Regions from separate parts of the Gracilibacillus marinus genome, predicted to be linked through region 2. Evidence: riboswitches for the same ligand, from Rfam matches in the RefSeq annotation. Region 2 holds a riboswitch; the other holds the start of a gene.
The links. A riboswitch is a leader RNA that binds a small molecule or an ion and turns the genes downstream of it on or off. The one in region 2 is predicted to bind S-adenosylmethionine.

Region 1 (7,605 bases), on a different contig from region 2:
GCCTTTAGTCATTCCTTATCAAATAAACAGTGACTAGAGTCATTTATATTTTGTACAATTAGAAAATATTGCATTTCCCCCTCTATACATATCCATTATGAATTGCATAGATGGCTAATTGGGTACGATCTCTTAATTGTAGTTTATCTAATAAACTACTAATATGGTTTTTTACTGTACCAATAGATAATGCTAATCCCTCTGCAATTTCTTTATTACTTTTTCCTTCTCCAAGTAAACATAAAATGTCGCGCTCTCTTTTGGTCAAGAAGATAGTTGTCTCTTTACTATATGTTTTTTTCTTTTCATTTAATAAATGTGGCACGACTTTTCTAGCTACCTCACCTGGCAATTGCAATCCACCTTTTAGACAATCTTTAATTGCGCGAATAAGCTCATCTTTATTGGCATCTTTCAGTAGATAACCGTGCACACCTATTTTTAATGCTTCAATCGCATAATCTTCATCATTAAATGTTGTAAGGATTAACACTTTCATATCTGGATACCGTTCTAATAATTGTTGTGCTGTTTTGATTCCATCAAGTTCTGGCATCCGAATATCTAATATCGCTAAATCGAAATAATACTTTTCTCTTAGTTGTAATGCTTCTTTCCCATTTGTTGCCTCACCTGTCACAACTAAATCTGGATCTGTTTCTAGCATCATTTTTATACCTTGTCTAACAATCACTTGGTCTTCTGCAAGTAAAATAGAAACCATTTTCTCTCACTCCTTAAGTGGAAAAGATCCACGTACTACAAAATTATGCTGATATATAAAGATATCTAATTCTCCTCCTATTTGTTGCAATCGATCTCTCATTGATTGAATGCCAAAGCCTTCTCGCCATTCGACATCTTCTGTAAGTGGATTCGTAACTTCAAATCGAAATGTCGCAGAACCAGGTGCTTCTAACAAAACAGTAGCTTCTTTTCCCGCGCTATGTCTCATGATATTCGTTAACGATTCTTGGATTGCTCTATATACAACAGTAGCTTGGTCTGGACTTAAAGTAATCGACAAGGCATTTTGGCGCATGGAAAAGGTAATAGAAATATATTGTTCTGCTTCGAGTTTCCGTATTAATTGAATGATTGCCGCAATACCTGTTACAGAATCTTCCTTTAGTGCTTTAACAGCTTTTCTCGTTTCTTGTAAGCTTTCTTGTGCCAATACTTTTACTTGATTCCATTCTTCCCTGCCATCTTTCAAATGTAAAATTTCTATTTGCATTAATAAGTTCGTTAATGTATGACCAACTCGATCATGAATCTCTCTACCTATATGTAGTCGTTCTTGTTGTCTTGTTAACTGATCATGTGTGATGGTATCACGTTTTAATTTTTTATATGTATGTAATAATGCTTGGTATCGTTGTTCTATGTCAGATAAATGGTGGAAATACTTATAATATTCATAGATTGCTATAATGAGAATCGTTGCAAGCAATAAGTAAAAAGATACGAGTGTAATAGATAGGAATTCCATTTGTGTTAAAAAACTCGCTAGCAACACAGCAATGGTGAAGGTATATGTAAATCTTCCTGAAGTCCATTTGAAACATGATACAAGTAACAGAAGGAACATCAACAACACAAATGGGTTCATCCAATCATGTGAAGAAAACAAGAACGCGAGTGTAATGCTAATTAACTGTATACATAATAAATAAATAGCTGCTGATTTCGCAACAGACATAAAAAAGAATGCAACGAAAAATAGTGCCATCATACTAAATAAATATGCACTAGTTTCTGAACCACCAGCTAACTCTACTGTAATGGCAGATAACCAAACAAGAATCCATAATAATAGAGATACCCAAATATTCGATTTCATTTCGTTCTCCTCCTTAGTTATAATATACCATAACGGGAAGTAGAGTTATTTTTATTTTGAAGCAAGGGGAAAATTAAACATTGTTTGGTTCCTTTATCTCAGTTGATTTGCTCCAGTCGCTACGTTTCTAAACGGGTGTTTTCGCTTTTGTATCATCCAGCTCCAACACCCAGAAACTAGGCGACTTCACAAATCGCCCTACGATAAGTCATCATCGACTCGTTCCTCGTCGTGATTCCTTTATCTCAGTTGATTTGCTCCAGTCGCTACGTTTCTAAACGGGTGTTTTCGCTTTTGTATATTTTTTAATAATTCCGACTATTTTACTGTTGACTTTTCCAATAAATAGATATATCATAACATTAATTGTTTATATAAGGAATTCTTATCCAGAGAGGTGGAGGGGCAGGCCCTGGGAAACCTCGGCAACAGGTCAAGTAATGGGCACTGTGCCAAATCCTGCGGAACAGCATACACTACTGTTACCGGAAGATAAGAAGTGAACGTCAGTTGAACTTCTTATCAAAAAGATAAGAGGTTTTTTCGTATAATGATAGAATTTTAGAAAGGGGAAAAGGTATGTCAACATCTGTAATTACGTATGACCATTACGAAGAAAGTCATTGGAATGAGTATATACCAGAAGAAGCTGACTCTCATAAAGGTGCATTGATGATACTTGAATCTGCATACCAAGCATACGGTGATGCTTTGATTTATGCTTGTAGCTTTGGTGCAGAAAGTATGGTCTTAATCGATTTGATTTCCAAAGTTAAAAAAGATGCAAAACTCGTATTCTTAGATACTGGTTTACATTTCCAAGAAACATATGATTTAATTGACCGTGTGAAAGAAAAGTATCCACTTTTACAAATTGAATTAAAACAACCTAGTTTGACACTAGAGGAACAAGCAGCTCAACATGGTTCAGCATTGTGGAAAAGAAATCCAGATCAGTGTTGCTATATTCGAAAAATCAAGCCATTAGAAGAAGTGTTGTACAGTGCAACGGCTTGGATTTCTGGATTACGTCGAGAACAATCAACAAGTCGAGCAAACACAAAGTTCTACAACAAAGATGAACGATTTAAATCTATCAAAGTCTGTCCATTAATATACTGGACATTAGAAGATGTATGGAATTACATTCGCGAAAATGACTTACCATACAACACATTACACGACCAAAATTACCCGAGCATCGGCTGTATCCCGTGTACGTCACCAGTGAATCCAAATAGTGATGAACGCGCAGGAAGATGGGCAAATTCCCAAAAAACTGAATGTGGCTTGCATACAACAGGATGAGTTTCGATTATTTTTTTACCTAATTCAAAGTAAAACAATAGGTTTAATAAATATAATAGGTTTAATTACAAATTAATGAAATAGAGGTGAGCATGTTGACATTACAAGTTGTCAATAGTCCATTTGATCAAAAGCAAACGGACATATTAAATCAAGTATTACCAACATTAACAAACGCTCAAAAAAACTGGCTCGCAGGCTACTTAGCAGCATCTCAAGCAGTTGAAACACCACCACAACAAGTGCCACAAGCAACTGTCACAAAGCAGCCAACACGTACTATCACCATATTATTTGGCTCAGAAACCGGAAATAGCCAACGTGTCGCTGAACAGCTTTCTAGTACCTTGAAAGATAAAAACTTTACTGTTCAATTATCAAGTATGGATGATTTTAAACCAAAGAAAATCAAAGACGTAGAAGATTTGTTTATTGTCACAGCAACACACGGCGAAGGAGATCCACCAGATAATGCAATTCAATTCCATGAGTTCCTTTTAGGTAGAAAGGCACCTAAGTTAGATGGGGTTAGATATTCTGTTTTAGCACTTGGAGATGAGTCGTATGAACACTTCTGCCAAACAGGGAAAGATTTTGATAAACGATTAGAAGAATTAGGAGCAACACGCCTTTACGACAGAATAGACTGTGACGTTGATTACGAAGAATTAGCTGAAGAATGGATTAAAGGTATCGTTGGAACAATTCAAGAAGACAATGCTAGCGCTGTTGCAGATGTAACAGCAGTAACGGCATCTTCCATTGAACAACCTATTTATTCAAAAGCCAATCCATTTTCAGCAGAAGTATTAGAAAACATTAATCTTAGTGGTCAAGGCTCGAACAAAGAAACGAGACATATTGAGCTATTACTAGAAGGATCGAATTTCACATATGAACCAGGTGATTGTCTAGCAATCTATCCGAAAAATGATCCTGCATTAGTAAAAGCGGTAATTGAAAAATTAAATTGGAATCCTGAACAAACTGTTCCAATTAATAAACAAGGAGAAATCCGCTCCATCCAAGAAGCACTTACTTCTATTTTTGAGATTACAAGATTAACAAAAGGTTTATTAGATAAAGCTGCTGGGTTCTTTAAAAACAATGATTTACTAAAACTTATTGCAGATAATGATCAAATTAAACAATATATTGATGGACGTGACTTACTCGATTTGATTGAGGATTATCCACCAGCAGATTTAGACCCAACAACCATGATTGATTGGTTGCGAAAAATTCCTGCACGTCAATATTCTATCTCAAGTAGCAACAAAGCAAATCCTGACGAAGTGCATTTAACTGTTGCTACAGTCCGCTACAATAGTTGTGGTCGAGATCGTGCTGGTGTCTGCTCTGGTGAAATCGCAGACAGAATAAAACCTGGTGATGTTGTAGATGTCTATGTACACAAGAATCCGAATTTCAAATTTCCATTTGATGAACAAACTCCTGTCATCATGATTGGCCCTGGTACTGGTGTCGCACCATTTAGAGGCTATATTGAGGAACGAGAAGAATTAGATTTAAAAGGAGATACATGGTTATTTTTCGGTGACCAACATTTCAGATCTGATTTCTTATACCAAGTAGATTGGCAAAATTGGTTGAAAAAAGGCTATCTTTCTAAATTGGATGTTGCATTTTCAAGAGATACAGAAGAAAAAGTCTACGTACAACATCGCATGGAAGAACGTGGTAAAGAACTATTTGAGTGGATAGAACGTGGTGCACATATCTATGTATGTGGAGATGAGAAGCGAATGGCGAAAGATGTGCATCAGACATTAATCCAAATTGTTCAAGACCATGCGAATGTAAGTAGAGAAGATGCAGAAGCATATGTAAATCAATTAAAACAACAGAAACGATACCAACGAGACGTGTATTGATGAGGGGGATATAGAAATGTCGAATAAGGAGCAAAAATTAGATCCAATCGAACAACTCAAAGAAGATAGTCGTTTTTTACGAGGAACGATTAAAGAAGGATTAAATGACCCAATTACAGCAGCTATCTCAGATGACGATACAAAACTACTAAAATTCCATGGTAGTTACCAACAAGATGACCGTGATATTCGTGAGGAGCGTAGAAAACAAAAGCTAGAACCCGCCTATGCATTTATGTTACGTGTAGCAATTCCAGGTGGGGTTGCGACACCAAAACAATGGCTAAGTGTTGATCAGTTATCACAAAAGTACGGTGATAATACAATTAAACTAACGACACGCCAAGCGTTCCAACTTCACGGTATTTTGAAATGGAATTTAAAAGAAACCATCAAAACAATTAATGAAGAAGCAATGACAACTATCGCTGCTTGCGGAGATGTAAATCGAAATGTGATGTGTAACCCAAATCCATATCAATCGGACGTGCATCAAGAAATACAAGACTGGGCACAAAAAATCAGTGATTATTTATCACCAAAAACAGGCGCTTATCACGAGATTTGGTTAGACAGAGAGAAAATCGTTGATTCTAAAGTAGAAGATGAACCTATTTACGGAAAAACATATTTACCAAGAAAATTCAAAATAGGGATTGCGGCACCACCTTCCAATGATATTGATGTATTTTCACAGGATTTAGGTTTTATTGCAATCATCGAAAATAATGAAGTAATTGGGTTTAATGTCGTAGTCGGTGGAGGTATGGGTTCCACACACGGGAATACCAACACGTATCCACAATTAGCTAAACTTGCGGGTTATTGCAAAAAAGAAGACGTCATTCAAGTTGCAGAAAAAGTTGTCACAATTCAACGTGATTACGGAAATAGATCTGATCGCAAAAATGCCCGATTCAAATATACGATTGACCGGTATGGATTAGATTGGTTCAAAGAAGAACTATCAAATAGACTAGGGTTTGCCTTAGATGATGCGAAACCATATCACTTTGACCATAATGGAGATCGCTATGGTTGGATCAAAGGTGGAAACAGATGGCACTTCACATTATATGTAGAGAACGGAAGAGTAAAAGACACGGAAGAATACAAGTTAATGACTGCATTACGCGAGATTGCTTCTATTCACACAGGGGATTTCCGTCTCACACCAAATCAGAATTTAGTCATCGCAAATGTCACGACACAAAAGAAAAAGAAAATTCAAGAAATTATTGATATCTATGGATTAACTGACGGTAAACACTATTCCGGGCTTAGAAGAAATTCGATCGCATGTGTGGCATTACCTACATGTGGACTAGCGATGGCTGAATCTGAACGATACCTCCCTTCTTTAATCGATAAACTCGATGAAATTCTAATTCAAGAAGGCATTCGTGAAGAGGAAATTGTCATACGTATGTCTGGTTGTCCAAATGGCTGTGCTCGTCCAGCTCTTGCTGAGATTGCCTTTATCGGTAAAGCACCAGGCAAATATAATTTGTATTTAGGCGGAAGCTTCATTGGTGATCGGTTAAATCAATTATATCGCGAAAATATTGGAGAAGATGAGATACTTGCAACATTACAAGAAATCATTCATGCATATGCTAATGAAAGAGAAGCAAATGAAAAGTTTGGTGATTTCGTTGTTCGTAAAGGTTATGTAGATGCAGTTTATGATGGTCGCAATTTCCATAGAGAAACGAAAGGAGTTTTATAATGTCTGTTATCACGGATCAAAAAATAGAGACAATTGTCGCACATGGTGGAGAATTAGTAAACCGAGAATTAAAAGGAGAGCAAAGAGAAAAAGCTCTAGCACAAGCAAAGAATTATCCATCCCTTACCATTGATGCATGGGGTGTTTCAGACTTAGAATTAATTGCAATTGGTGGGTTTAGTCCATTAACAGGCTTCCTCGGCGAAAAAGATTATAAAGAAGTTGTCGAGAATGTCCATCTTGCTGACGGCACTGTGTGGAGTATACCAATCACACTTAGTGTTACAGAAGTGCAAGCAGATGCGTTAACAATTGGCCAACCTATCGCATTATACGGTCAAGATGGTATTCTTTACGGCATTTTAGATTTACAAGAGAAATATCGTTATGATAAGCACAAAGAAGCACAATATGTCTATGGTACTACAGATGATAGCCACCCTGGTGTGAAGAAATTGTATGAAAAAGGCGACATTTATTTAGCAGGTCCGATACAATTGGTTAATCGCCCATCGCACCAAGGATTCGAGAAATTTTATTTAGATCCGATTGAAACACGACAATTATTCCAAGACTTAGGTTGGAAAACAATTGTTGGATTCCAGACAAGAAATCCTGTCCATCGCGCACATGAATATATTCAAAAGTGCGCACTAGAATCTGTTGATGGACTATTACTAAATCCATTAGTTGGGGAAACAAAATCAGATGATATCCCTGCAGATATTCGTATGGAGAGCTACCAAGCAATATTGAAACACTATTTTCCTGAGAATAGAACTAGACTTGTGATTTATCCTGCTGCAATGCGTTATGCAGGGCCACGTGAA
Region 2 (7,605 bases):
AGCTAAAAGTAACTTATTGCCGCGGATTTCTATATGTGCATGTAAGTTCATGAGAATAACTTGTTCATCCAACATGTTATCAGTATATATTTTCTTCGAGTTTACCCATATTAATTGCTTCTTCTCTTCATCCCACACATCTATTTCAAATAATTCATTATTGTAGAAGAAATTCTCGACACGTTCAACATCATGTAACTTATATTGACGACGGTAGTGTGTCACTTCTGTTTCTTTTATATCGTCGTCTTCTAACGTACTCTCTGTTGCTTGAAGTATCTCTGGATAATAGTCACGCATTACTTGCTCATGACTCAGCCCATGTTCCTCTACAAGCTTATCTACATATTTTTTGGCACGAACAATCCTTTTTGGACTCTTAATTTCCCTCACACCATTAAAGTAATACAAATCACCCATTTTCTCTAATAAACCAATTGTAGACATCCACGGAAATTTAGATGGCAAATTCTCAGGTGCATTCGATACTTTGTATGTTTCTTCTGTATTCAAATCTTTAAAAAGTGTATAGTCTTCGGTTTGGTCGACTGCTTCTACAAATTGGAGCTTTAATTGTGCCCATTGCTCTGCCATTTCTCTTTCCTCTTGTGTAAGGCGATTCCCTTTCTCTTTTAGGAACCATTCAATCCCACGCATGCCATTATCAAATGTATAGCAAAAAGTTAGCCAAAATTGAGTGAATGTTGGATACGCACTCGTTTCTAATTGATGATTCGTTCTTTTCTTAAATTGAGATTCTAACGGTATGAACTTACTTGTTGGCAATTGGGTATAAAGGAAATCTCTAATTTGTACTACTAGTGCTTCTTTTTGTTGATAAAACTTCTCTTCTCTCAACCCTTTTAATTGCACAACGGTCTCTTTTTTCATACAACATTTCTTATATTTTTTACCACTACCACAAGGGCATGAATCATTTCTTCCTACTGACATCATAACACTCCATTCACACATATATTTACGTCAAAAAATAGTCTGTACCAATACCATGTACACAATTGTCCCACCAGCAATTGATAAGAACATCTGCTTTTTCCACACATGTAGTAAAACAACAACAGCTACGCCGATCAATTCTGGTATGCCATGGCTCCCTTTGAATACATGGATATCTTTCAATGAATACACAACCAAAAGCCCGATTACCGCAGCAGGCAGGACTTTCCCAAGGTATTGGATGTATTTCGGTGTTGGTTTCCCTTGAGGAAAGACAAGAAATGGGAGAAATCTCGTTACCATTGTACCAAGTACAACCATTGCAACGATCATGATTTGTTGACCTATACTCATTGTCATTGTACGGAGACCCTCCCTTTCTCTAATGGCTTTCTAGCTAATGTAAGTATTCCTAAAATGGCAATCATTGCTGGAATGATAAATGCGCCCTTACCAAAAAGAAGAAGACACACGACAGATGCAGCAATCCCAACAAGGGAGCTCACATGCCTGTCTTCTTTCATCCATTGTTCTATAAAAATCACGACAAACAATGCTGTCATGACAAATTCTAGACCTTCTGTATTAAATGTAATCAAATATCCGAAGACTCCACCAATCGTCGCACCAACGACCCAATAGATTTGGTTCAATATTGTCACGAAAAACATGACTAAGCCTTTATCTACATTTTTTGGCACATCAATAGATTGGTTAATCGCAAAGGACTCATCACAAAGCCCAAAAATCATGTACCATTTCTTCTTGCCAATGCCTTTATATGTATCTAGTAAAGAAATGCCATAAAATAAATGACGTGCATTCACCATTATTGTAAGGAAAAAAGCATACACCGGATTAAATGCACCAAGCAACAAATTGGCTGTAATAAATTCCATGGATCCTGCAAATACCACCATACTAATTATAAATGGATACATTGCATGAAACCCTAATGAATGCATAAAAATCCCATATGCAATTCCTAAAAAGGTAAACCCTGCTAAAATCGGAATGGTATGGGGAAATGCAACCTTGAGTGCTTGTATCCATATGGTTCGTTTCGGGGTATCCATAGGAGTCTGTTCTTTGTCTAATGGAATAAATTCTCTCTGTTCATGCAATTTCTTTTCCTCCTACTTCCTCTATCCATTACTTACTATACACTATTTTTGCGTAACTATAGAAGTATAACATATTTTTACGTATTGACAGGCCTTTATAGTCGTGGTATATTATCTGAAAATTCATACAATAATAGATTTGTACATGACTCATCTCGAGAGAGGGAGGGACTGACCCTAAGAACTCTCAGCAACCGCTTTTCACTAAAAGTAAGGTGCCAATTTCAGAAGCAAGTATTTGCTAAAGATGAGAAGACACGGCAAAAAGCAATTAGCCCCTTCTCATCTTTTTTGAGAAGGGGTTGTTTCGTATGATAAAACAAAGGGAGAGTATACAATGACCATCCAAACATTTAAAGCAACAGCACAACTAAAGGAAAAATATCTAGTAGAAGCTACTGCAAGAAATCATTCTGTGTTAGTCGATGAACCAAAATCACTAGGTGGTACAGATGAAGCAATGAACCCAGTCGAATTATTGTTATCTGCATTAGGCGCATGCCAGTCTATCGTTGCACGTACCTATGCAAAGAAATTCGACATTGACCTGCGTGATTTTCAAGTGCAGCTAGAAGGCGATATTAATTTAGATGGCTTCTTTGACAAAGCAGATGTGCGGGCAGGTTATTCCGATATCCGTGTTACGTATACGACTGATACAGACGCACCTGCTGAAAAAGTAGAAGCATTCATTGCATTCTTAGAAGCGCATTGCCCTGTTGGTGATACAATCGAAAATACAGTAAATGTAACATCGACATTTCATATCGAGCAAAAAGCTTAAGATGAGATAGGTGTGTGAACAGAGCTACTTTTGCTCTATTCACACACTTTTCATCCTTCATAAAGAAAAACTCGCCACTAAAAAGTAGCAAGTTCTCTCATTTATCTCTCAAAATCTATTTTCATTTCTTCTTTTAAATACACAGATGCTTCTTTCGGCTTTGTCTCGGCAATCTTCACACCATTACGGTAAGATGCTAGCACTTCTGCTTGCTTACGAATCGCATCATAACGATTGGTTGCATTCAAAATAATAAAGTTAGCAGGCTTGCCTTCTTCAATTCCGTAGTTGTCTTGAATATTCAATGTTACGGCACTATTCTCTGTAATAAAATCAAACGATTCATTGATTTGGTGATAGCCCATTAATTGTGTGACATGGATACCCATATGAAGAACTTGTAACATATTACCAGTACCTAGTGGATACCATGGGTCAAAGATATCATCATGACCAAAGCTCACATTGATGCCAGCTTCTGATAATTCTTTTACTCGTGTAATTCCACGACGTTTTGGATAATCATCAAATCTTCCTTGTAAATGTATATTTACTAACGGGTTCGCAACAAAATTAATCTTCGCTAAACCTAATAGCTTCATCAATTTCGATACATATGCACCATTATAAGAATGCATTGCCGTTGTATGACTTGCTGTTACTTTACTTCCAAGTCCACGCTTGTACGCTTCAGCTGCGACCACTTCAACAAATCTCGATTGTTCATCATCAATTTCATCACAGTGAATATCTACAAGACGATCATATTTCTCTGCTAAATCAAAAGCAATCTTCATCGATTCGACGCCATCTTCACGCGTGAATTCAAAGTGTGGAATTCCACCAACAACGTCTGCACCCATTTTTAATGCTTCTTCTACTAATTCCACTCCATTAGGGAAAGATAAATAGCCATCTTGCGGAAATGCAACTAATTGCAAATCAACATAATCCTTCATCTCTTCTTTTACTTCCAACAATGCCTTCATTGCTGTTAAAGATGGATCACATACATCCACATGTGTTCTAACATGCTGAATACCTTGAGCAATTTGCCATTTCAATGCTTTTGTTGCTCTTAATTTCACATCTTCTACTGTCAATGATTTCTTACGTTCTGCCCATGTCGAGATTCCTTCAAATAATGTACCACTTTCATTCCATTTCGGCTCACCTGCAGTTAATGTTGTGTCCAAATGGATATGTGGCTCAATAAATGGTGCACTCACAAGCTTTCCTTGTACATCTATTGCACCTTCTACCGGTTTTGCCGCTTCTATTTTTGAGAATTTCCCGTTTTCTATATGAATATTCCATAGACCTTCCTGTTTTGGCAATGCTGCATTTTGAATAATCATCAATTACGCTCCTTTTTCTATTGCCACCTTCTTATTCGTGCTTGCCGCTCTCTCTGTCACTAATACCAATACAACAAAGATGATGACTGCACTAATAATTCCATTTAGTGGCGGAATTCCTGGTAACCACTGTGCTGATGCAAATCCACCTACCCATGCAATAATTGCTGGCCAGCGAACGGTTTGGAATGTCATCTCCTCTAGTTTCTTGTAACGACCTTTATTTAAAATAAAGAAGTCTGCTAGCAAGATTGCACCAATTGGAGGTAATGCACCACCAAGCAATGTTAACCATCCTACAAAGTTATTATACAACCACATTGCAAAGATTGTCCCGATAATACCATTGAAAATAACCAATTTACTTTTCTTAATTTTCGTAATGTTGGAAAAACCTAGTCCTGATGCATATAACGCATTGTCATTTGTTGTCCAAATATTTAACCCTAACACGATAATCGCTGGAATAATTAATCCTTGTACGAACATCACTTCTGAAATATCTCCAAGTCCTGTAGAGATTGCTCCTACAGCTCCGAATAAGAACATTAATGAGTTTCCGATAAAGAATGCGATCAATGTTGTAATTACAGCTGTCTTCTTTGTGTTCGCAAATCGAACAAAGTCAGGTGTCAATGTACCTGCACTCGCGAATGACCCAACACAAATCGTTAAGGCTGCTGCAAGTCCGATGGTTGCTTCTGGTTCGTATGCAAACAACTCACCGATTCCACCTAAATCTTCTACTGCAATTCCTACAGAAATACTCCCTAGTATCGCAATCGCTGGTACTGCAATAAAGCTCAAAATCGCTAATGCTTTCATTCCGAAAAAGGCACTCGCTGTCATCACCACACCGGATACAACGATAAGTATCCACATATCGATTCCTGTAACTTTGTGAACAGGTACTGCAAACATCGCAAGTCCTACTCCGAACCAACCAACTTGTGTTGCTCCTAATAGAAAGGATGCTAAATAAGATCCCTTTTCACCAAATGCATAACGTGCAAGTAAATGTGTCGACAAGCCTGTCTTTGCTGCAATGAATGCTAATCCACTCGTATACAAGCCTAAAATTAAATTCCCTAATAACACCATCCAAATAAATTCTTTCATTGTAAGGCCAAGTCCAAGTTCCCCACCTGATAACATACTAGCAGAGAAGAAAGTCAGACCTAACATAACAACAAACATTTTTAGAAACCCAGCTCTGTGGGATTGTGGTACAGCTTGTAATGAAAATTCTTTATCCATTTATATTTCCCCCTTGTCTTGTTACTGGTACCGTGCCGAACGAGGGACTCTTCAAAAGCGAAAAACGCCCGTTTAGAAACGTAGAGACTGGAGTGAACCAACTAAGATAAAGTGAGACTTCAATCAGTTAGAGTTGTAAACTCTGACTGATTGGTAGCGAAACTTATCATAGGGCAGTTTGCAAAGCCTCCTAGTTTCTGGGTGCTGGAGCTGGATGTTGCCATATCAACTCACTAATTTTATCCACAAAAAAAGCTCCTCGTCCGACTGACAAGAAGCTCATGGAAATCAACTACCTATATGCACAGTTTGCGCACATAAGTCGTCCATTTTCCAAATCCGTTATCCTTGTCAGCCTCACTGGACTGAATTAAAGGTACCAATATTCATTTGCATATATTATCTCAAGATAGAGGAAATCTGTCAATCATCAGATAATGGAAATTGTCGAAAAATGTTGCGCATTTGTTAAGCAAATGCATTTTCCTCTACAGAAGTATTCTCTTCGACATTAATCATTCCTTTATAATAGTATCCTAAATACTCCACGAATAATTTCTTTAATTCTTCCTTCTCTAGCATTGGTGATAAGACAATAGGATAACTTTTGTTAAATTCAAAGATTACTCTTCTTCCATAACGCTCGTCATCTCCGAGGTCCTCTCGCCCTTTTATCTGTGCCTTTAATATCTGTGATAAATTCAATTCCTCAATAATATCTAAAATGTGAATAAGAAACAGATCGTTACGGAATATCTCAGATTTAATAATATAATTATACACATCTAAATTATCAACAATCTGTTCATAATACCTAACTTTGTCCTCTTCACTAGTAATAGTATCATGAATATATTGTGCAGCAAGTATGCTCTTGTAAATATAATTCTCCCAATCAAATTTTTTCAGAACAACATTATGAAACTTACTCTTGTTATCTAGTACAACTGGATATTTGTCGATAATATAATCACGTTTTTTTGTTAACAATAAACTATGCCAGAAACGCTCATCAAGTAGGATTTCTCGGTCGATATCTAAATATGATTCAGAAATAATGCGAAATGCTTCCAAAAAATCCCGCTTTTTCTGTACTTCACTGCCTCTTCCCATATAAATAGGGAAATCTGGTGCTTCTCTCAGATAAACGGTTTCCTTTGAAAAATATTCTTCTTTATCATTTAGCTTATTTTTTACGAAATCCTCATATAACTTATCATTTGCTTTGTATCCTTTTTCTAGCAATTTAATTTCCATGAGAGACCATCTCCCCTAATGTTGTCGTATACTTCTCGATAATTCGATCAGAAATCGAATAAATGACTTCATCCACATTATCAAAATTCAATTCTGTCACCTTTTTGGATTTCATTAAATGGTATAATTTCAAATCTAATGCCCCACTTGGTTCCTCTATCTCATCGATATCCACATCTCCATCCACACTATTATTCACAATAAACGTGTGCAATGCCTTTGTCAGTCCTGCATAGATATATGGATTATTCAATATTTTACTATTGGAAAGATGATTAAATTGATACGCTTCTTTTTTATAATGAATAATTATTGTTTCTTGTCCAAGCTCTATTTTAATATCTGATTTTAAATGTTCATCTAGTCGTTTTTCAAAAATGTCATACGGTTTTTTCATACTTCCATCAAATATGACCACGTTCGAGTATCCTAGCAATCCAAATTTAGGTACTTGAATTTCTTCTTTAAATTGTTGATAGAAGTCATTTAAATCTTCATTTAGTGCAAAAGGAATTTGTTCTTTCGCTTGTATGTGTAATTGAATAGAAGTACGATTGCCTAATGATAAGCGTGATTTGTGAATTTTAACCATTTCTTGGCCTTGTGCTAATCGATAAAATTTGTTGTCCTTTGATTGAATGATTAGAATCAGTTCTGCTTTTTTATTTCGTATAAGGTTATTTATAAAAGCAGATTCAATCTCGTATGAAATGGTTATATAGTAATAATCTACATTTTCATTTACATTCACATCTAGTTCGAAATGATTTTCCGTATAACTATTTGTTCTTCCTGATAATACAGGGTATGGGAAGTTTGCGTCTTTTTTATAAATCATCTATCACACCTCCACATAATAGATAAATTT

Region 1: it holds a riboswitch for S-adenosylmethionine, as region 2 does, so the genes downstream of both, ACFOZ1_RS00585 (phosphoadenylyl-sulfate reductase) here and ACFOZ1_RS09250 (OsmC family protein) in region 2, are expected to answer to the same signal.

Annotation. Positions count from the first base shown of each region.
Region 1 covers NZ_JBHSDV010000001.1:102,258-109,862, reverse strand. The annotation lists gene ACFOZ1_RS00595 (response regulator) at 83-724, opposite strand; gene ACFOZ1_RS00590 (sensor histidine kinase) at 731-1,843, opposite strand; SAM riboswitch class I at 2,226-2,342, shown strand; gene ACFOZ1_RS00585 (phosphoadenylyl-sulfate reductase) at 2,423-3,151, shown strand; gene ACFOZ1_RS00580 (assimilatory sulfite reductase (NADPH) flavoprotein subunit) at 3,247-5,046, shown strand; gene cysI (assimilatory sulfite reductase (NADPH) hemoprotein subunit) at 5,063-6,775, shown strand; gene sat (sulfate adenylyltransferase) at 6,775-7,605, shown strand, end outside.
Region 2 covers NZ_JBHSDV010000002.1:286,071-293,675, reverse strand. The annotation lists gene ACFOZ1_RS09265 (SEC-C metal-binding domain-containing protein) at 1-954, opposite strand, end outside; gene ACFOZ1_RS09260 (branched-chain amino acid transporter permease) at 985-1,317, opposite strand; gene ACFOZ1_RS09255 (AzlC family ABC transporter permease) at 1,314-2,033, opposite strand; SAM riboswitch class I at 2,229-2,335, shown strand; gene ACFOZ1_RS09250 (OsmC family protein) at 2,419-2,865, shown strand; gene codA (cytosine deaminase) at 2,967-4,223, opposite strand; gene codB (cytosine permease) at 4,227-5,480, opposite strand; gene ACFOZ1_RS09235 (DUF6339 family protein) at 5,949-6,737, opposite strand; gene ACFOZ1_RS09230 (hypothetical protein) at 6,727-7,575, opposite strand; gene ACFOZ1_RS09225 (hypothetical protein) at 7,579-7,605, opposite strand, start outside.